Regions from separate parts of the Agathobaculum sp. NTUH-O15-33 genome, predicted to be linked through region 2. Evidence: riboswitches for the same ligand, from Rfam matches in the RefSeq annotation. Region 2 holds a riboswitch; the other holds the start of a gene.

Region 1 (11,237 bases), 1.7 Mb from region 2:
ACGGTCGAGTGGTCGCACGACGATCCGACCCACCTGCGGCTGTCCAAGCTGGGGGGAACGGTACAGATCTTGGCCGCGGGGCGCGATTACTTGGGCGCGGACAGCAGGGCGGCTTCCCGCCTGCCCGCCGGTCATCCGGAAGGGTTTTACGAGGCGTTCGCCAACCTGTACCGGGCGTTCTGCCAGCACCTGCTGGATCGGAAAAACGGCGTTTGCGAGTCGGACGACCGCTATTTCTACCCGCGCGCGCAGGACGGCGTGGACGGCGTGCGCTTTGTGCAGGCCTGCGTCGAAAGCTGCCGCGGGGGAAACGTCTGGGTGCGGCTGGACGAGGTGCAATGACGGGGCGGTAGCGAACGGCCCGGCGCGCAGGACGAAAACAAACGATAAAAACCCGGCGCCCCTCTTGGCTTTCGCCAGAAGGGACGCCGGGTTTTCTCGCTATACCGCACTGTCGGCGCTATGGTTCCGGAAAGCAAGCGGCGGCGCGCTACCCGGCGAACGCGGGCGCGCCGGTTTTGACAAATTCCTTGATCGCTAGGCTGTCCGGCAGGTGCATCATGTGGTGGCGGGTGAGGGGCAGCAGAATCAGCCCGGCCACCGTATGCTTGCCCCAGAAAGCCTTGAGCCATATCGAGTTTTTGCACGCCAGCAGGCCGCCCTCGCCGTCAAGCCGATCCAAAGCGGCGGGCGCGGGCTTTCGTTTCAGGTCGTCGGGGGTCAAGCTTTTTAAAAGGGCGCGCGTTTGGCGGCCCACCGCGTCGCGGTACGCGATCAGCGCGCGCTTATCGACCCGCTTGCTGAGATCGATGATCTGCGCGTCCGTCATGGCGTTGCCGGTGTCCTTGACGGCGACGCCCAGCCGGTCCAGCCATGCGTCGTTTAAAACTTGGTCTTGCTCCGCGATCAAAAGATTGCCCACCAGATCTTCGATTCTGGCGATGTGCCACAGATGCCACGCGATGGTCTCATCTTTTTTCGTGGGCATCACGCTGTACGCCTCGTCGGGCAGACCGTCCAATATATCGTCGCAGAACGTGGGGCGGCCGCTGCCGGATACCGTGCCGGTGTGCGTGACCGCGTGTATGGAAAGCGCCAGCTCCATCGCCTCCTCAAAGGCTTTGGAGGATTTGACCAGCCTGCGCAATTTGTCAATTTGGGGTTTGTAGTCGCTCTCTATATCAAACATTTCACGCGTCTCCTTTTTTATAGTCAGTATAACTGCTTTGCGCGCTTTTTTCAATGCGGCATTAAGTTTTGGATTTTACACCCCGGCGGCAAAGCTTTAACCGTTTTGTTGTTGCATCAAAGAGGCGAATCGTCTATAATAAGCACGGACTATCCGGTCGAAAAATGGCGAACAGATATATGGCCGTTTGGGATACGTGTATTGTTTTTGTGAAATTGCGCATATATAGAGACAGCGAAAAAAGGAGACCTCTGATGTTTGGCAGCAACGATAAGCAACCAAAGAAGGGAGCGCACATCGTGCAGAAGCAGGATAAAGCGCCAAAGTCCGCGAAGGGCAAAAGCCGCGCGCCGCTGGCCGCCGCGATAGCGGGCGGCGTGTTTGCGCTGCTCGTTTTGCTGCTGTGCGGGTTCACCTATCTGTACCCGAATGTGTTCCCCGGCGTTACCGTGGGGTCGATCCCCGTGGGCGGCATGAACCGAACCGAGGCGCTGGAAGAGATTGAGGAAAAAAGCGAGCCGCTTTATAAAAACGCCGCGGTATCCGTTACCATTTATGAAAAGACCTATGATATCCCCGTGACCGACGTGCTCGAAGGCATTGACGCGAAGGGCTCGGTGGAGAACGCCATGGCGGTCGGCCGCACGGGCAACCCGTTTGCGCGCATGTGGCAGGTCGTTTCGGCTGTTTTCGGTCAGGGCGAGGCGCAGCTTGCCGCCACGGTGGATGAAGAGGGCCTGCAAAAAACGCTGGCCGATATCGGCGCCGAAGCGCTGACCGACCCGGTCGAGCCCACTTGGGACATCGGCGAGGACACCATGACCATCCACGCGGGCAAGCCCGGCGTGAAGTTCGACAGCGCGGTGGTCGAGAAGGCGCTCGCGGGCAAGATCCGGCTGATGGATTTTGAACCCTACGCGGTCGACACCACGCTGACCGAGACCCCGCAGATCGATCTGGATAAGATCGGCGAGGCCGTGATCGGCGAAGCCGTGAGCGCCACGGTCGATAAGAAGGACGGCAAGACCATTGTGCCCGAAAAGCCCGGCGTGCAATTCGATATGGAAGAGGCAAAAAAGATCGTGGGCGACGGCTCGGCCGAAAGCTATCAAATTCCGATTAAAAAGACCCCGGCCAAGGTCACGGCGGCGGATTTGAAGGAAAAGCTGTTCCGCGATACGCTCGCGCAAACCTCCACCTATCTGGACGAGGGCAACACCCAGCGCACCAACAACGTGCGCCTCGCCTCCAAGGCGATCAACGGCACGATCCTAAACCCCGGCGATGAATTTTCCTACAACGGCGTCGTCGGCGAGCGCACCGAGGCGCGCGGCTACAAGCCCGCGCACGCCTATGTAAACGGACAGATCGTGGATGAATTCGGCGGCGGCGTGTGCCAGCCGTCCTCCACCCTGTATATGGCCGTGCTCCGCGCCGATTTGGCGGTTACGGAGCGCACCAACCACAGCTTCACCGTGGCCTACACGCCGCTGGGCGAGGACGCGACGGTGGACTTTGGCAATCTCGATTTCCGCTTTAAAAACAGCACCGATTATCCGATCAAGATCTTGGCCCAGCAGACGGACGGCCAGATGATCATGACGCTGGTCGGCACCAAGGTGAGCGATAAATCGGTCAAGACCCGCACCGAGGTGCTCGCGACCTACGCGCCGAGCACGGTGGAAAAGAAGGATAATTCCATGACGGTGGGCCAGACGCGGCTGGATCAGAGCGGTATCACCGGCTATTCCACCCGCACCTACAAGGTCGTGACCGAAAACGGCAAAACCACCGAAGTGCTGGCCAACAATTCGAGCTACCAGAAGCGGGATAAGATCGTTTATGTCGGCACCATCCAGCCCACGCCGCCCAAGACCGAAACGCCTAAAACGGATACGCCCGATCCCGAAGCGCCCAAGAGCGAGGGCGAGGGCGCGGAATCCGGCGGGCAAGCGCCCGCGGAGGGCGCCGGCGAAGGGGACGGCGGCGAGGGCGCGCAACCGGCGGCCTGATCGGGCCGCCGCAAAATGAAGGGGGAAAACAAGATGGGTAATTTCGCAGAGATACGAAAGCAAGTCAAGGCAAGGAGCAAGGAGCAGGTGACCGAGCACCTCGGCCGCTGCATCGGCGTCAACGTGCTGTTCGCGCTGCCGCTGATCCTGATCCTGATCATTTGGATGTTCATTGTATTCGCGCCGCTGCTCCGGCTCAGCTTCATGGGGGCGGCGCCGTCGCCCGCGCAGGTGAGCGGCGCGCTGGTCAATCTATACGGCAGCTATTTTCTGCTGATCGCGCTGATGTTCTTTGTCGCGGGCCCGCTGACCTACGGCATGCAGAAGTTTTACATAGGCCTGTCGCGCGGGGAGGAGCCCGGCGTTTCGATTCTGTTCCGGCCCTTTACCTCGCTGCGCTCCTACTGGACCGGCGTGAAAATGAGCGCCTGTCTGGCGCTGCGCGGCTGGCTGTGGATGCTGGCGCCCACGGTGATCTATACGGTCGTTCTGGTCGCCGCCACTATTTCCGAGGCAATGCGCCAGTCGCAGATGTACGGACGGGGCTATGGCTTTGATACCACCGGCGGTTCGGGCGCGGGCGCGGTCATGCTCGTGGCCACCATTTTGTTCATTATCGCCGTCCTGATTCTTTCGGTCAAGGTCGGCACCTATATGGCGGGCTATGCGCTGGTGCACGAGGATGAGCGGCGCGGCGTTTGGGCCGCCACGCGCGAGGGCAGCCGCGCGTTCAAGGGCAACCTGTTCCAGCTGTTTGTTTTCTATCTCAGCTTCATCGGCTGGTACCTGCTGTTTTTCGCACTGTATATTGTGTGCGCCCTGCTGAACGCTATGGGCGGCAGCCTGCTGATCTCCGCGCTCTCCGTGATCGCGCTGCTTTGCATCTGCTTGGTGCTGGGCACCTTCATCGGCGCTTACACGACGACTTCGTTCTACGGCCTGTATCAGGCGATCGCGCCCGCCATGCCGCGCGGCCCGGTCGATGTGTTCGGCGTGCCGATCGAGAACGCCGCCCCGGCGGCGGCCCCGCAGCCCGCGCCGCTGCCGACGCCCGAACCCGCGCCCGCCCCGGAGCCTGTGGCCGGTCCCGAACCCGCGCCCGCGCCGGAGGACCAGAGCGGTGCGGACGGCGGCGACGCGCCCACGCCCGAAGCGTGATTTGGACGCTTGACTTCGCTTGCCTCCTCTGCTATACTAAAGGCACGACAAGACAGGGGTGCCGCCACCGGCGGCTGAGAAATACCCTATGAACCTGATCCGGGTCATGCCGGCGGAGGGAGTCCAAATAAACAGCAAGGCGCGTTTCATTTTTGCGCTGCGTCAGCTTTTTTGAACGCCCCCGGCCGCATGGCCGGGGGCGTTTTTCCGTCTTGCGGTCAATCGAAGGGGAGGAATATAGAAATGACTGAAACAAAAAGCATGAGCCATATCCACGTGCTCGTCGAGTGCGCGCTGATGGTGGCGCTCGGCACGGTGCTGATGATGGTAACGCTCTTCAAAGCGCCCAACGGCGGCTCGGTCACCTTGCTGAGCATGCTGCCGTTCGTGCTGGTATCGTTCCGGCACGGCACGAAATGGGGGCTGCTCACCGGCTTTGCCTGCGCGCTGATGCAGATGCTCACCGGCTGGGCCACGCCGCTTTCCGGCACCGTTCTGGCCTATTTCGGCATGATTATGCTGGACTATGTGCTCGCGTTCACGCTGCTGGGCACGGCAAACGTGTTTGCAAAGCCGTTTAAAAACCGCATGCTCGGCATCGGCGTGGGCACGGCGGCCGTGTGTCTGATCCGCTTCTGCTGCTCGTTCGTCTCCGGCTTTCTGATCTGGGACAGCCTAGCGCTGAGCGGCTGGGGCGCGGTGACGTTTTCGTTTAGCTATAACATCGCCTACATGCTGCCCGAAACCATTCTGACCACGGTGGCGGCGGTCATCCTGTATAAGGTCGCGCCCCGCCTGTTTGGGAGCGAAGCATAACACCACGCGTCAATCATGACAGGGGTGCGACGAAACGCGTTTCGTCGCACCCTCTTTTTATCGCCGTAAATGGTGCAGCAAATACCGGCGCAGGCGGCGCTCCCAGCCGGTTTCGGAGGTCCAGCCATCCGGTTTTCGCTGCACCGCTTGCAGCAGCGCCAGACAGGCGTGCGGGCCGTACCAGTCGAACAATGCGTCGCATTCCTCGCCCCAAAAGCAAAGGTTCAGCACCTCGGTCAGATCGCGCAGCGCGTGCACCGAACGGGTGACAAGCGCCGCCTTGTCGCTCAAAAAGCGGCATTCGCCAAGCGCCGCGATCAGTGCGCGCAGCGCTTCGTCCGGCATGGGGGCGCCGTCCACCCAGACCGGCGAAAGCTTTGGCGCGTCACACAGGGGGAGGGGAACACGCCGTCCAGCCGCCCCGCGGAAAGCGCGGCGTTTATGCGCGGCGCGAGCGCCAAAGCGGCGCGCCGCAGATAGGCGCGGTCCTCGGGTTCGTTCAGCGCATAGCGGTCGGCCAGCGTATCCGCCGCCGCTGCAAGGGCATGGTTCAGCGCGCCGCCGTCATGGGCGGTAAAGCGGCGCAGCAACGCCGCGCGCCCCTCGGCCGTCACATGAAGCGGCGCGGGGTCCTCGTGCAGCAGGGTCAAAGCCAGCGCGGCCGCCGCGACCGGTTCGTATAGGTTCAGCGACATGGCGTCCGGGTCGGGGCCGCAGCCGGCGAGCAGGGCCTCGGTCTCCGACGCGCCGAATAAGCGCAGCAAACGGTTTTCCAGCGCCATGCGGCGCAGGTATTCCTTGAGGTAGCAAATCCCCTGTATTTGTTCCTCCACCGCCCACGCGAGGGGATAATCGATATCCGCGGGCACCACATGCGCGAAAAACAAACGATCGTACCGCTTGCGATAGCCGGTCATGCTGGCGAGCGTGTCGTGGTACGCCTGATTGGTGCGGGGCGGCGGCGTTTCCGCGAGACCGCGGAGCAGCCGGTCGCAGTCCTCCATCAAAAGCGCGAGCGCATGCTGTCCGGCGGCCAGCCGCGCGGCCGCGCCGCCCGCATTCCCGCCAAGGGAAAGGGTAAAGACAATGGAACGCAGCAGTTCTTCCGCGACCTCGACGGGGACCGAGCTGCTGTCTCCGGCGGTATAGAGCACGGTCTGCCGGGCAAGCAGCGCAAACAGCTCGGCCTGCGTCGCCTGTTCCGGCTCCGGCGGCAGGGAAGCGGGAAGCGGCCGTTCATTCATCCGCGTCCTCCCATTCTCCCGTGCGCATGGCGCGGCACAGCTCTTCCAGCGAGGTGCCCGCCAGATATTCGAGCGAGCCCTCGCACACCCCGTCGAAATATTTTTTCATCAGGTCGATCAGATCGTCGTCCGGGATGCGGTCGGCGGATTCGTTTTTGAAATAATAGAAGCAGTCCTGCAACTGAAACAGGGTGTCCGCGAAATCGTGGCGGTTCAGATACGGCGAATCGCAAAACGTCTTGGCGATCTGCGGCAGCACGCCCCCGCCCAACTCCACGCGCCCGGTGCTGCGCAGCGCCTCAAAGCGGCGCTCGGCCAGCTCCGCGATTTCCGCTTCGGAAAGGGCGAGGCCGTAGGCCGCGGTCACCTCGTTCGCCGCGCGCAGCTGCGCGCACAGTTGCTGCTTCCCGGCTGAAAGCAGGGTCATAGCAAAGGATGGTTCCATTTTCATCGCCTCCTTCAGACAGTTTACAGCGGCGCCGGAAGCAGTACAAGACTTGAAAATTTGCCGGTTTTGTGGTATAGTGATAACAGAAAAAATCCCTTTGACCGCCGGTTAGGCGCGGTCAAAGGGATTTTTTTAGTATTTTTCGCAATAGCCCTCGCCGCCGTTCGACAGCGACTTGAGCGTTTCTGAGATGCGCTCGTCCGGCGGGTCGCCGATCGCGGCGTGATCTATCAGGTTTTCGCGCTGCTCCCGCGTCAGCTCAAAAAACCGGTCCATGGCGCGTGTGTTATGGCCCATTTCCTCTAAAAACGAAAAGGGAATATCGCCGGAAACCTCTTTTTTATCCATGCTGCAAGCCTCCTTTCGATTGCAGTATGCGCAGTGCACATGATATAATACAAAGATAGGAAACTAAAGATAGGAAGCCAAAAGGAGCCCGAAACAGATGGAGCTTGTGAAAAATAAAATTTATCGCGCGCAGATCATGGATTATACGGCGGATGGCGCCGGTGTGGCCAAGGTGGACGGCGTGGCCGTATTCGTGCCCCGCGCCGCCGTTGGCGACCAGTGCGATATCCGCATCACCAAGGTGGGGAAGAGCGTGGCGTTCGGCCGCATCGAAGAGATCGTTGTGCCGTCCAAGCACCGCATCGCGCCCCTGTGCCCGGTGGCCGCGCAGTGCGGCGGCTGCTGCTACCAGCACATCACCTACGAAGAGGAAAAGCGCGCCAAGGAGAAAAAGGTGCGGGACGCGCTTGTCCGCATCGGCGGGCAGGACGGCGCGAAGCTCATCGGCATCGTGGGCGCGCCGGAAACCGCGCACTACCGGAATAAGGCCCAATACCCGGTCGGCCTGAACGCGGCGGGCCGGGTCGTGACCGGCTTTTACCGCCCGCGCAGCCACGATATCGTGCCCGTGGAAAAATGCCTTATCCAGTCCGAAACAGCAGACCGCGCCGCCGCCGTGGTGCGCGATTGGATGAATCAAAATCAGGTGCCGCCCTATGATTACGGAAAAAAACGGGGCACGGTGCGCCACATCTATGTCCGCGTGGGCGAGGCGAGCGGCGAATGCCAGCTAACGCTCATCTCCGCCACGCGCAAGCTGCCCGCGCTCGACGCGCTGGTCGATTCGCTGCGGGCCGCGCTGCCGTCCCTCACGGGCGTGCTGCTTAACCATAACCAGCGGGACGATAACGTGATCCTCGGCGACCGCACCGACGTGCTCTGGGGCGAGCCGCTGCTGGAGGACCGGCTGTGCGGGCACTCGTTCCTGCTTTCGCCGGCGGCGTTTTATCAGGTCAACCACGCGCAAGCGGAAAAGCTGTATGAATGCGCCTTGGATTTCGCCGGCCTGACCGGCAGCGAGACCGCGGTGGAGCTGTACTGCGGCGCGGGCACCATTACGCTGTCGCTGGCCGAGCGGGCTTTGCGCGTCATCGCGGTCGAAATCGTGCCCGAAGCGGTGGAAAACGCCCGGCAGAACGCCGCGCGAAACGGCGTTACCAACGTGGAATTTATTTGCGCGGACGCGGGACAGGCCGCCGCCATGTTCGCGGGGCGCGGCGAAACGCCCGATGTGCTCGTCGTCGACCCGCCCCGGAAAGGGCTGGACGAAGCCACGCGCGACGCCATCCTGCGCATGCTCCCGCCCCGCGTCGTCTACGTCTCCTGCGACCCCGCCACCCTCGCCCGCGACGTAAAAGAACTCACAAACGCCGGCTACACCCTAGAAAAAGCCCAAGCCTACGACCTGTTTCCGAGGACGAGCCACGTTGAGTGCGTTTGTTTAATGACGAGAAAAGACAAGTAAAAGTGCTGGAAAAGCCGATGAAATGGGCATTCTTCGGAAGTTGGCTTTCAGCGCAAGTGAGCAGGAAATTTGGGAAATAGGGCGAGGTTTCAATGATGCCTTGATGAGATTTTGAAATCTGCCCTATGACTTATTATTCGATATTGGCTTGGTGAGTGCTTAGGACTGCTGGCATAGTGCGAGTGTATAGTGCTATTGACAGCAATCGGAGACACTGAAATGCAAGCCAAATGGCTGATGCATGGAGTTGATGTCAAAATGGACAGGGAGGGATTTAGAGTGATAAATTTAGGGCAGCTTAAAGAGATAAAGGATTTAAGAAAAGTGTGGCCGCACGAAGCATTGGATTTCACACCGTGGCTTGCAGAGGAGGATAATCTTTCTCTGCTGTCAGATGCTGTGGGATTGGAGATTACCGTGGACGAAACGGAATCAAGTGTCGGCGATTTTAATGTGGATATTTATGCGACTGAGACTGGGACGGACAGAAAGATTATTATTGAAAATCAACTGGAAGATACCAACCATGACCATCTTGGCAAGTTGATTACATATGCATCAGGGAAAGCAGCGGATATTGTGATTTGGGTTGTAAAGCGCGCTCGTGAAGAGCACAGGGCGGCAATCGAATGGCTGAACAACCATACGGATGAAAATATTGCATTTTTCCTTTTGGAGGTTAAGTTATTTCAAATCGGCGATTCAGATATTGCTGTAAAATTTGAAGTCATTGAGAAACCCAATGACTGGGCGAAGGAAATTAAGCGTCAAACAAGCAGTTCTCCCACATTGCAGGCGAGATATGATTATTGGGCTGCCTTTAACGAATATGCTTTTCATAATGCGGCGTTTGCTAAGGCCTTTAGCAGAAGAAAAGCCAGCACTGACCATTGGATGACTTTAAGTGTTGGTTCTTCTGCCTGTCATATTGATTTGCTGCAAGTGAGGAAGGACAACAACATTACCGTTGAATGGTATATCACTGACGATAAGGAACTTTATCAGAAATTTTATTCCCACAAGGCGGACATTGAATCGGACATGGGAATGGCACTGGATTGGAGAGAATTGCCGGATAAAAAGGCAAGCAGGATTTTGGTAATTCATGAGGCGGATTTTGACAATAAGGATAAATGGCCAGAGCAGTTTGAATGGGCGATGGATGCTGCGATGAAGATGAAAAAGGCGTTTAAGAAGTATTTGTAGAGTATCATTCAGACAGAATATAAAAAATTAGAGAATTAAAGGAGCGCCAACCAATAGGGTGTACGCTCCTTTACTGTCTTGGTTGGACTGTCTAAATGGTATTTAGATGCCACCCTCGATATCCACTTCAAATTTGTCATAAATAAAGTCAAGCAGTTCCGCTGCTGTAGGGGTATCTCCGGCTTTTCTTATACGTTCCCAATATCGCTTGTATTCAGAAGCCAGCCCCTCTGCAATATATTTATCAAAAATTTTAGACAGGTCATTTTCTGCCATGCCGCAGCGTGCAGCCATATGCTGTAGGACGGTCTTTCCATCAAATCTTAATCCCTGCATATATGACTTGCTGTATGCCAGCCGGACTGACCTGAGGGCATTTTCTTTAATCCGCTTTACCTTGTCAGTGGTTATTTTTTCAGTTTTGGCTACTTTTGTGTATTTTCTTAAGTAATAGCATTTCAGAAGAATATTGAATTGCTCTTGGGTTAAAGGTGCATAATTTTTCATGAGCCTATACCACTTCCATATCTGACGGTATTATATCCAGAAGAAGCTGGAACATCTGCCTGCTAGTTTCAATGTCACGATAGGTTAGTTTGTAGAGTAATTCATCCGTAAATCCCTGTGCAAACAAAGCGGAAGCTGGTGCAATAATAAACCGCTGCTTTATCCGGTGATTTAATTCCTCCAGCATTGATTCGCCAGCTATATGAGAAATCTGGTCATAAACTTCCTGCACCCGTATGATGTCCACCGAGCCGCCAATGTTAGTCACCTGCTCTTTTACAAACTTTTCTGTGGAATCCGCCATTGCTCCGTCTGCCAAAAAGAGAAGCAGTATGGAAAGATTAGTGTAGCGTTCTTGGAAAATCAGTTTGTCTGTATACCGTTCGTAAAGTTCTTTGATTCGTGGGTAGAGCGGATGCTCATGCTGTGGTTCTGTTCCATCCAGAACGTGAAACAGCAGGCCTTGCAGTTCGCCTCCTGTTCGGAAACCCTCATCTGCAGTTTCAAAGGCAAGTTGGTCACCACTCATACCTTCAAAAATCATGGAGAGGTAGTGATCCAGCAAATACCCTTGTTTGCCAAGCCGCAGACGAATCTGCTTTGCCAGTTTAAAAATTGACAGCAGAGAGTCTTCGGTGACTCCGCTGTCTGGACAGCTGAAGAAGCTGTCTGTGTGATGAAAAATGTTCATGTTATCCCGACCTTTCATTTATGGGGTCGGGTATTTCCCGTATCTTCAAAAGCGCATGCAAAGGCGGAGGATGGAATCCTCTTTTCCCATGCACGCGCTGTTAATTGCTTATTGTGCAGCTGAGACAAATGCGATATAATAGCCTTGTCGTGG
Region 2 (11,237 bases):
GCGGCTGCGGCGCGGGCTATGAGTACGTCGCCGTCACGCCGGACGGCGATATTTATCCCTGCCACCAGTTCGTCGGCAAGGAAGAATTTCGGCAGGGCAGCGTGCTGGACGGCTCGTTTGACATGGATATCGCGCAAAAATTCGCGGGCATGAACATTTATTCCCGGCCCAAGTGCCAGAAGTGCTGGGCTAAATTCTACTGCTCGGGCGGCTGCTCGGCGGCAAATTACAACATGAACGGCGATATGAATGATTCGTACGATCTCGGCTGTGAGATGGAGCGCAAGCGTTTGGAGTGTGCAATCTATCTGAAAGCGGCGGAGAAAATTTGTGCAGATTAGTCAATACACCAAAACATTTAAAAATAATGTAAAAGGCATTGCAAGTTGCACGTTTTTTGCCGTATAATAATGCTGAAATATTATGAGCGTCCCTGAAGGAGTTGATTCAAATGCCACACAAGATTCGTGTAGCAGTGATTGGAGAAGGGGAGAACCTGACGCGCCTGATCCGCGCGATACTGGAAAAACAGGTTATACCCGCCAATAATATGTTTATATCCGCCAAAAACCAGACGGCCAAGGAAGCGGCCGCCGGGTACGACGTGGTGCTTTGCGAAGACGAAGCCGCGGCGGTGGTCAAGAGCGAGATCGTGCTGGTGCCCGCCTCCAAACGCGAAATGGGCACGGTTCTGGCGCCGGTCTCGCAGTGCACGCGCACGCGCACGGTCGTGCCTGTCTGCGAGGATCCTCGCGTGAACGCCGATTTTATCTTGGAGCGCGTACAGTTCGGCACCGAGGTCGTTTCCGCGACCCTGTCGAGGGATGAAAACGGCAAGCTGTCCGTTCAGTTCGATGCGTCGCGTTCCGCGCGTATCTTCCTGCACCAGCCGTGCCGTGATCTGGTCAACGCGCTGATCGACTAAGGCGGGTTCTAAAACCGAATAGCCGGGAATATGCTGTATTATCAACCTTCCGCAAGGGGGAGACGTATGAGAAAACGGCATGTTCTCGGCTTTTTTGATGAAATTGTACGCACACCGGCGTTTTTATTCCTAAGCGCGATGTTTTTATGCGGCGCGGTGGCGGGCGGCCTGACCGGCCTGATCGCGGGCGAGGAGGACGGCGCTGTGCAGCTCGCGGGCCTGATCTCGGCCCTGCCCGCGCAGGCGCTGAAAAGCGTGTTGTGCGCGCTCCTATGGGTCATCCTGCCTCTTTTGTGCACAATGCTGCGCCCGGCGGCGCTGTTCCTCGCGGGGCTTTGCGCGGCGCGCGGCTTCGTGCTGGCGCTAACGGTCGCGGTAGGCGTGGCGCAAAAGAACGGCATTTTTCTTTCGGTGCTGACCACCGGGCTGCCCGCGGTGCTTTCCGCGCCCGCGCTGCTCGCGGCGGCGGCCATGGTATGGTGCGCCTCCGAGCAGCGCGCGGCAGGGCGCAGCACCGCGCTGCTGTCCGACTGCCGCATACCCTACATGATCTGCCTTGCCCTTGCCGCGGCCAGCGCGCTGCTCCGCGTTCTGTGCGCGGCGCTGTGCAGTTTATAAAGGTAAGCACTACGAAGGCCCCGATGTTCCTTTTGGAACATCGGGGCCTTGTATCTGTTTGGTATTTACGAATCGCCGCCGAGCGAATCGGATATGGAGTCCGCGGAGGACAGCATGCCGCCAAGCATGGCGTCCAACACCTTGTCGTCGGACTCGATCGTCCACTGGTCGTCTGTCAGCTTTAGGCTGATATCGACGGTGTTGGTGACCATCTTGTTATCCTCGCGCGCCAACAGTCCGGTCAGAATGTCTAAGTACTTCTGGTCCATTTCTTCTTCGGAGGGCTGCTGGTCCTCGGGCAGGAAGGCGTAATTGAGCGCGTCCGAAAACGCCTGCTGGATAAATTCGGACATAATGGCCGTCATGTCGGCGTTGGTGAACTCCACCGTAACGGTGGCCGTGCCGGCTTTTTCGTCTTCCTTACTTTCCTTAACGGTGTAGGAAAGGTGCTTGGTTACGGCTTTCATAACCTGCGCGTCCTCATCGTCCGCTTCCGGCTGGGCGGCGGATTCCATTTGGCCCAGCGTATCCTCGCCCCAATAGGTCTTCATGGCGGCAAAGTCCACGTTTTGCACAGCGCCGATCGCACTTTCCACAACCGCCTGTGCGGATTCCCGCTTGGTTCCGCCGCACGCGGTAAGCGACAGCGCGAGCGCCGCCGCGAGCAGGACGGAGCATATCCGTTTCATCATTTTATCAAATCCCCCTCGATATGTATTGCACTCAGTATACCACAGCGGCAAGCATTTTCAAAGTGTCAAAAAACGCTTGTGCGCCGCTGGTGGTATAATTAATTTAATCAAAGTATAATAGGCGCTTTGCGGCTATTATACCACAGCGGCAAGCAATTCCGAAGAGTCAAAACACACCTAAGAGCCGCTGATGGTATAATTAATTTAATCAAAGTATAATAGCCGCTTTGCGGCTATTATACCATAGAACGGCGCGAAAAAAGAATGAGGAAACGGAAAAAGGGAAACGGAAAATTTTACGCTTGCTGCGTTGCGGCGTGCTTCTCAGGAGCAAGCGCCTTGCTCGGAGCAAAACTCTACCTTCTTGCCCTCAAGGATCAAATTGGTCGTGCGCACGGCGCACATTTTGCCGCACATCGAGCAGGTGTGGCGCTCGGTCGGCGGCACCTGATGATAGAAGCGTTCCGCTTTTTCCGGGTCGAGCGCAAGGGAGAACTGCTCCTCCCAGTCCAGCTTATGGCGGGCCGCCGCCATCGCGTCGTCGCGGTCGCGCGCGCCCGGCAGGCCCAGCGCGATATTGGCCGCGTGCGCCGCGATCTTGGAAGCCGCGATACCCTCGCGCACATCGTCTAAATCGGGCAGGCGCAGGTGCTCGGCTGGGGTGACGTAGCACAGGAAGTTGGCGCCGCTGCTCGCCGCGATCGCCCCGCCGATGGCCGAGGTGATGTGATCGTATCCCGGTGCGATATCGGTCACGAGCGGGCCGAGCACGTAGAACGGCGCGCCGTGGCAAAGGCGCTTTTCCATCACCATATTGGCGGCGATTTCGTTCATGGCCATATGGCCCGGCCCCTCCACCATGACCTGCACGTCGCGCGCCCACGCGCGCTCGGTCAGGTGGCCCAGCTCGATCAGCTCGGCGATCTGGCCGTGATCGGACGCATCCTTTAGGCAGCCGGGGCGCAGCGCGTCGCCCAGCGAAATGGTCACATCATAGGCGCGCAGAATGTCCAGCACCTCGTCGTAATACTCAAAAAACGGGTTTTCGTTGCCGGTCATCTGCATCCAAGCGAACAGCAGCGAGCCGCCGCGCGAAACGATGTTCATTTCGCGGCCTTCACGCATAAAGGTTTCCACCGAGCGGCGGTTGATCCCGGCGTGGATGGTCATGAAATCCACACCTTCCTTGGCGTGCGCCTCGACGACCTTTAGAAAATCCTGCGCGGTGATCTCGAGCAAGTCCTTTTCCAGATAGCCGATCGCGTCATACATCGGTACGGTGCCGATCATCGCGGGGGAATAATCGATCAATTTATTACGGAAAGTATTTGTCTTGCCGTAGTTGGAAAGATCCATAATGGATTCCGCGCCCATGTCAATCGCAAGCTTTACCTTGCGCATTTCCAGCTCATAATCCTTTGCGTCGCCCGAAATGCCAAGGTTTACGTTGATTTTGACGCGCGTGCCGTCGCCCACCGCCTCGGCGGACAGGCTCTTGTGGTTCACGTTTGCCGGGATGGCGATCGTGCCCTTTGCGACACGCGCGCGGATGTACTCTGCCGTGCGGTTTTCCTTTTTTGCTACCGTTTCCATTTCCGGCGTGACGATGCCGCGCTTGGCGGCGTCCATTTGGGTGGCGTAATTTCTCATTTGCGCTTCTCCTTACTCGTTTTACTTATACATAAATGTAATCGGCCATGACGGGCTGCAGGCCGTGGCGCTCAATAGCGGCGTAAACCTCGTCGACCGTGCGGTTGTCCGATATCTCGAACTGCGCGTCGCCCTTGTCCGCGTTGTCCTCGCTGTGCTCGCCGATGCCGGTCGAAACGCCGGCGGATATCTTGGTCGCCGCAATGCCGATGATATGATCGCGGAACCCGGCGCGTTCGCGCGTGGAGATCGTGATGGAGGCAAAGGGCATGAAGACGCGGTAGGCGCAGATGACCTGCAAAAGCTGCGGCTCATGCACATCCTTGGGACCCACTTTATCGTTGTTGATGATGGGCCGCAGGCGCGGGCAGGAAAAGGCGATCTCGGCGTGCGGATACTTGCGTTGCAGCAAATAGGCGTGCAGGCCGGTGGCAAAGGCGTCCTTTCGGAAATCCGATAGGCCCAAAAGCGCCGCGAACCCCACGCCGCGCATGCCGCCCATGAGCGCGCGTTCCTGCGCGTTCAGCCGGTAGGGGAAAATGCGCTTGTGTCCGCCCAGATGGAGCGTGGAATACTTGTCCGCGTCGTAGGTCTCCTGAAAAACGGTGACATAGTCCACGCCGCACGCGTGTAAATGCGCGTACTCGTCCACATTGAGCGGATAGATCTCAACGCCGACCACGCGGAAGTATTTGCGCGCCAGACGGCAGGCCTCGCCGATGTAATCGACCGGCGACATGGAGCGGCTTTCGCCGGTAAGCAGCAGGATTTCCTGCAAGCCGGTTTGGGTGATCGCCTGCAATTCGCGTTCGATCTCATCCGTATCCAGCTTGGCGCGGCGGATCTTGTTATGGCAGTTGAAGCCGCAGTAAATGCAGTAGTTTTCACAGTAATTGGCGATATAGAGCGGGGTGAACATCTGCACCGAGGTACCGAAGTGCTTTCGCGTTTCCTGCTGCGCGCGGCGCGCGAGCTGCTCCAAAAACGGCGCGGCGGCGGGGGAGAGCAGGGCCGCGAAATCGTCCGGCGCGAGCACGTCCTTTGCAAGGGCGCGGGTCACATCCCGCGCGGTGAAACGGTCGAACTCCATGGCCTGCATGCGGGCGATCACTTCATCCTGCGTTTCACTGCCGATGTCGTCCATGCCCGGCTGGTATTGCATGTGGTCGGTCTCGGCGGTGATGTATTGGGCGTTTGTTACTGGGTCTAACATAGATCAGTCCTCCCCCTCGTCGCGCAGAAAGCCGGTCAGCGGAGAGGAAGCGGCGGCGGTATCCCGCACGCGGCCCAGCCCGGCAAGGTACGCGGCGCGCCCGGCTTCGATCGCCTGACGGAACGCGCCCGCCATCGCGGGCACGTCGCCCGCGGTCGCGATGGCGGTGTTCGCCATGACGGCAGCCGCGCCCAGTTCCATGGCCTCGCACGCCTGCGACGGGCGGCCGATGCCCGCGTCCACGATGATGGGCAGATCGATCTCGTCAATCAAGATTTTGATAAACTCGCGCGTTGCCAGTCCCTTGTTGGTGCCGATCGGCGCGGCCAGCGGCATGATGGACGCCGCGCCCGCGTTCACCAGATCGCGCGCCACGTTCAGATCGGGGTACATATACGGCATGACGATGAAGCCCTCGCCCGCCAAAATATCGGTCGCCCGAATGGTTTCTTGGTTATCGGGCAGCAGGTATTTGCTGTCGCGCATGATTTCGATCTTGACAAAGTCGCCGCACCCGCATTCGCGCGCCAACCGGGCGATGCGCACGGCCTCGTCCGCGTTGCGCGCGCCCGAGGTATTGGGCAGCAGGGTCACCCCCTCCGGGATATGGTCGAGGATATTGGCCGCGCCGCCCTCATTCACCCGGCGCAGGGCCAGCGTGATCATTTCCGCGCCGCCCGATTCGACCGCAGCGCGGATCAGCTCCAGCGAATACTTGCCTGAGCCAAGGATAAAACGGGAGCGGAACGCGTGTCCGCGCAGAATAAGCTCATCTTTCACGTAAAAAACACTCCTTTTGTCGATTATTGCATTGACAACCCCGGCGTGGGGCGTAAAATAATAGGTAGTAAATGAAATGGGGAGGAATTGTTTTGAAAAAGTTCATAGAGGAATTTAAAGCCTTTGCGCTGCGCGGCAATGTCATGGATATGGCGGTAGGCGTTATCATCGGCGGCGCGTTTTCCGGTATCGTTACTTCGCTGACCGATAATTTCATCACGCCGATCATCAGTCTGATTGGCGGAACGCGTTACAGCATGGAGCAGGTGACGGGTTTTGTCAGCAACTTCCTCGGTACAGTAGTTAACTTTCTAATCATGGCGTTCATCCTTTTCTGTATTCTGAAGGCGGTGAACAAGTTGACCCACTTGGGCCATAAAGAGGAAGCGCCCGCCGCGCCGACCACCAAGATCTGTCCGTTTTGCCTGAGTGAAATCCCGCTCGGCGCGACCAAATGCGCGCACTGCGCGTCCGAATTGCCGGTAGAGAGCGAATAAGAACCCGTATAGAAGGCGCTGCATTTCGCAGCGTCTTCTTTTTTACGGCTCGGTCTCGCCCAGCAGCAGGCGAAGCGCCGTCGTCGCCTGATGGGCGGCGCACAGCGCCACGCGCGGGGCCATCAGGCCAAGGCCGTCCGCGATATCGCTGGTTCCGTCGCCGCACACATATAAATGACCGAAGCGGCGTTCGGTGCGGATGACGTTCGGCGAGCCGTAGCCCGCCATACCGCTGGCCGATACTACCGGCGTATCCGGCAGGGCGGAGAGCAGGGTTTCGATCAGCATGGCCTTTTGGTCGGCACGATCAAAGGCTTCGCACACCACGTCGCAGCCGGTGAATAACCGCGCGGCGTTGGCGGGCACGATACGCTCGGTATACGTATCGTAATATAAATATGGATTGATTGCTTCTAGTTGTTCCTGTAAAGCCAAGGTCTTGGGGATGCCGATATCCTTCACCGTGTAGTACTGGCGGTTCAGGTTGGTGATATCGACCACGTCGTAATCGACCAGCGTGAGCCGCCCAACGCCCAACCGCGCCATGTGCGCCGCGATATGGGAGCCCAGCCCGCCCAGCCCCGCAATGCCGACGCAGGCCCGATCCAGCCTTTGCTGAACAACTTCGCCGTGCCGCTGGACGAGCGCGGCGTGCAGTTCTTCACGTGTGACCATCAGCCGCCTCCCACGAACTCAACGAGCTCTAAAACGTCGTCCTCGCCGAGCGCTTGGTCGGCAAAGCGCGCGCGGGGCACGATTTGGCCGTTGCGCTCCACCGCGACGCGCTTGGGGTCCAGTCCCAGCTGCATCAGGAGCGAATGCACGGTCATTTCCGCATTCAGCGGTATGGTTTTTCCGTTTACTTTCATTGGTCACGCCTCTTTTCGCAAGAAAAAATGCCCCGGTTTTACCATGCGGTAAAACCGGGGCATTCGATATCCCTAAGTATTTCTCGATGCGGCAGCTTCCCTACGATGGTTCTAACCAACAGGTTCAAAGGGTTAGGCTCTCGCCCTCTCAGCCGCTCATCACGGCACCCCTGCTTGCAAGTTTCAGTATAACGCCATGCGTGCGGCTTGTCAAGAAAAGAAAAATCCAGTATAATAATAGAAACAAATGTTCGCTGAAAGGAGGAGGGTGCATGGACCGGGCCATCTTGCATTGCGATTGCAACGCGTTTTACGCCTCAGTCGAAACGTTGCTCGATCCTTCGCTGGACGCGGGCCCCATGGCAGTATGCGGCGATCCGGAAAGCCGTCACGGCATCATCCTTGCCAAGAATGAAAAAGCCAAGCGCTTTGGCGTGACAACGGCGGAAACCATCTGGCAGGCCCGGCGAAAGTGCCCGGAGCTGAGGCTGATCCCGCCGCACCGGGACGAATACGTGCGCATTTCGCGCCAGTGCAACGAATTATATCTGGGCTATACCGATCTGGTTGATCCGTTCGGCATTGACGAATCGTTTCTGGACGTCACCGGCTCCTTGCATCTGTTCGGCACAGGCGAGCAGATCGCAAACGAGCTGCGGCGGCGTATGCGGGAAGAGATCGGGCTGACGATCTCGGTCGGCGTATCGTGGAACCGGGCCTATGCCAAGCTGGGCAGCGATTACAAAAAGCCGGACGCGACCACGGTGTTTTCCCGCGAAAACTATCAGAAGCTGGTCTGGAGCCTGCCGGTAAATACGCTGCTGTATGTCGGCAAGCGCGCGGCGGACCGCTTAAGCGCGATGGGCGTGCATACCATCGGCGATCTGGCCGCGTGCGACCGGGCGCTGGCCCACAGCGTGTTCGGCAAAATGGGCGATACACTGTGGCGTTATGCGCGGGGCGAGGACGATGAGCCCGTGCGTTCGTTTTACGAGGAACGCGAGGTCAAGTCCGTCGGCAACAGCATGACGTTTTCGCACAACCTGCTGGGCGAGACCGAGTGCCATTTCGGCATCACCGCGCTGTGCGACACCGTGGGCCGCCGCCTGCGCAGGCGCGGCCTGCGGTGCCAGACCGTGCAGCTCATCATCCGCGACCCGGATTTCCGCAACATCTCGCGGCAGGTGACGCTCGACCGGCCAACGGATTCCACCCGCATGCTGATTGACACCGCCATGTCGATCTGGCGCGCCCGCTGGAAGCCGGAAAAGCCGGTGCGCCTGCTTGCCGTGACCGCGATGAATCTGCTGCCCGCCGAGGCGGCTGGCGAGCAGCTGTCGCTGTTTGACGGCGCGGACGGACTGAAGAACGTGGACAAACAGCGCAGCTTAGACCGCGCCATGGACGCTCTGCGCGAGAAATTCGGCACGGACGCCGTGCAGTACGGCTCCGCGGTGAAGAAGAAAAAGTAGACGGGATACGGCGCCCGGCGAGAAAAGACGATGCGCCGCCCGGCGCGGGGGCAAAGGGGAAGGGAAAACCTTGGCGGTTTTCCCTTCCCCTTTGATCTCCATTCCTTTCCCTCGCTCTGTCCGGGGGAGTTGCTTGCCGACTTTTTGTTTTACAAAAATGTGTCGTGGTGCCGTTCCGGGTGCCTAGGGATTCAGTGGACGGGTGCCTTCGCTCCGCCGGACCGGCGTGATGGGCGCGCCCACATATACCGGTGCTTCGCTCCCGGCGCGCCGAGGGCGTCGCGCCCTACAATAAAGCGGCTGCCGCCGCCGTAAGCGGGAAAACCACTCACCGATGCTGTAGGGCGTGACGCCCTCTGTATACCATGTGGGCTATACAGTCACGCCGCTCCACAACACAGGCAGCCGTAGGGCCGCGTGACCTCACGCGGCCGGGTGCACGGCAGCTACCGCCAAGCTTTGGCCAGCAGCTTGACGGCGGCGGCGATCTCGGTTTCGGTCAGGCCGGCGTAGCCGAGGACGAGCGTGGCGCGCGGCGGACGGACGGGCGGCGTATAATAGCCGGACAGGCCGTATACGCGAACCCCGGTTTGAAGCGCGCGGGCGATGAGCGTTTGCTCATCCATGCCGTTTTTCACTTGCAGCAGAATATGCAGCCCGGCTTCCGCGCCCGATACCTCGAAGGGAATGGGGGAAAGCTCGCGCGTCAGCGCCGCGAGCAGCGCGTCGCGACGGGACTGGTACACCTTTCGGCTGCGGCTGATGTGCCGCTCGAACCCACCGGAACGCATGAATTCGGCCAGCGTGTGCTGCTCGAAGCTGGGCACGGTGGAGGAATAGAGCGAAAAGGTTTCGCGGTAGCGCGCCATCAGCGCTTCCGGCAGCACCAGATAGCCGATGCGCAGCGAGGGCGCGAGGCTTTTGGCAAAGGTGTTGACATAGATCACGCGCCCCGCGTGGTCCAGCTCGCCAAGCGCGGGGATCGGGCGGGAGGAATAGCGGAACTCGCTGTCGTAATCGTCCTCGATCAAATAGCGGTCGGGCGCGGCGGCGGCCCAGTGCAGCAGCTCGGTGCGCCGTCCGGCGGGCATGACCAGCCCAAGAGGAAAGTGGTGTGAGGGCGTGAGATAAACGGCGGAGGCGTCGCTTTGCCGCAGCGCGTCCACGCGCAGGCCGCTCTCGTCGAGCGGGAGCGGGCGCACCGCCGCGCCGTTCACCGCGAAAATCTGGTACAGCTTGCGGTAGCCAGGGTTTTCAAGCGCGTATACACGGTCGCGTCCCAGCAGTTCGATCATCAGATGGATCAGGTATTCCGAGCCCGCGCCGACTAAAATACGGTCGGCCGAAACGTCCAGCCCGCGAAAATCGTGCAAATACCGGCTGATCTGCTCGCGCAGCTCGCGTGCGCCGCCGGGGGCCGCCGCGCGCAAAAGGCGTTCCGAGTATTCGCTCAACACACTGCGGCTCAGTCTAGCCCAGATGCTGAACGGAAAACAGCCGGTATCGACGATATTGGTGCGGAAATCAAATTTTACCGCGTCCATAGGCGCGGTTACGGGCGCGGCCTGCGGCGCGGCGCCCGTCGGTTCGCGCACCGGCAGCGCGGCCAGCTTTTGCACAAAATAGCCGCGCCTTGGCTCGGAAACAAGGTAGCCCTCGGCCAAAAGCTGGCCGTAGGCGGTCTCCACCGTGATCTGGCTGACGCGCAGGTGCGCGGCGAATTGCCGCTTGGAGGGCAGCTTGTCCCCGGCGGCGAGCGTGCCGGACATGATATCCCCGCGCACCGCGCGGTAAAGCTGCTCATAAAGCGGCGTTTGGCTTTTGGGATCGAGATGATAGGTGAGCATGGGAAAGCCCCCTTTTGAAATAAAACGCGCCGCAGGGTCGCCCGTACGGCTGCTAAATATAGCCCAGCGTGCGCAGGATGAACAGTGTAGCGGTCAGCGTAACGGCGGAAAGCGCGGTGGACAGCACGATGATGGACGAGGACAGCACATGATCGCCGCCCATATTTTTGGCCATGACATAGCCGGTGACCGTGCTCGGCGCGCCGTACAGAATGACGAGCGCGACCATGGCCTGCTCGCGAAAGCCCATATACGCCGCGACGGGCAGAAACAGGATGGGCAGCGCGATCAGCTTGATGAACACGGCGGCGCAGGTGGGGCCCAGCTTTTTCAGCGCCTTAGCGCCCTCGAAACCCGCGCCGATGCTGAGCAAGGCCAGCGGCGTCGCGCAGCCCGCCAGCATGTCGAGCGGTTTGGACAGCATGGGCGGAAAGTCCACCTGCAATAGAGAAAAGGGCAGGCCGGCCAGAATGCCCAGAATGATTGGGTTGGTCACGATGCCGCCGAGCGTGCGGGCGACAACGCCGTGGTGCTGTTCGCCGCGCGGCGCGGTGACGGTGAGCACCGTGACGGAATAGATATTATAAAGCGGCACGGTCGCGACGATCATCAGCGGCACCAGCCCCGCGTCCCCGTACAGGTTTTGCACAAAGGCAACGCCAAGCACCGCCTGT

What was found. Region 2 has a riboswitch for thiamine pyrophosphate ahead of thiS (sulfur carrier protein ThiS). Riboswitches for the same ligand answer to the same signal wherever they lie in the genome.
Region 1: another riboswitch for thiamine pyrophosphate. It lies ahead of thiT (energy-coupled thiamine transporter ThiT); the one in region 2 lies ahead of thiS (sulfur carrier protein ThiS).

What each region holds. Positions count from the first base shown of each region.
Region 1 covers NZ_CP136187.1:1,324,191-1,335,427, forward strand. Annotated here, with positions in the region: gene RWV98_RS06880 (Gfo/Idh/MocA family protein) at 1-342, shown strand, start outside; gene RWV98_RS06885 (DinB family protein) at 491-1,189, opposite strand; gene RWV98_RS06890 (VanW family protein) at 1,444-3,201, shown strand; gene RWV98_RS06895 (DUF975 family protein) at 3,235-4,359, shown strand; TPP riboswitch at 4,404-4,497, shown strand; gene thiT (energy-coupled thiamine transporter ThiT) at 4,603-5,175, shown strand; gene RWV98_RS06905 (hypothetical protein) at 5,233-5,520, opposite strand; gene RWV98_RS06910 (DUF6179 domain-containing protein) at 5,493-6,419, opposite strand; gene RWV98_RS06915 (DUF6323 family protein) at 6,412-6,864, opposite strand; gene RWV98_RS06920 (hypothetical protein) at 7,000-7,215, opposite strand; gene rlmD (23S rRNA (uracil(1939)-C(5))-methyltransferase RlmD) at 7,313-8,680, shown strand; gene RWV98_RS06930 (DUF4268 domain-containing protein) at 8,900-9,886, shown strand; gene RWV98_RS06935 (hypothetical protein) at 9,989-10,393, opposite strand; gene RWV98_RS06940 (hypothetical protein) at 10,398-11,084, opposite strand.
Region 2 covers NZ_CP136187.1:3,062,662-3,073,898, reverse strand. Annotated here, with positions in the region: gene scfB (thioether cross-link-forming SCIFF peptide maturase) at 1-341, shown strand, start outside; gene RWV98_RS14865 (hypothetical protein) at 452-925, shown strand; gene RWV98_RS14860 (hypothetical protein) at 992-1,543, shown strand; gene RWV98_RS14855 (DUF5105 domain-containing protein) at 1,609-2,235, opposite strand; gene thiC (phosphomethylpyrimidine synthase ThiC) at 2,560-3,885, opposite strand; gene thiH (2-iminoacetate synthase ThiH) at 3,911-5,098, opposite strand; gene RWV98_RS14840 (thiazole synthase) at 5,102-5,878, opposite strand; gene mscL (large conductance mechanosensitive channel protein MscL) at 5,971-6,375, shown strand; gene thiF (sulfur carrier protein ThiS adenylyltransferase ThiF) at 6,418-7,050, opposite strand; gene thiS (sulfur carrier protein ThiS) at 7,050-7,244, opposite strand; TPP riboswitch at 7,324-7,426, opposite strand; gene dinB (DNA polymerase IV) at 7,517-8,716, shown strand; gene pdxR (MocR-like pyridoxine biosynthesis transcription factor PdxR) at 9,163-10,563, opposite strand; gene RWV98_RS14810 (AEC family transporter) at 10,616-11,237, opposite strand, start outside.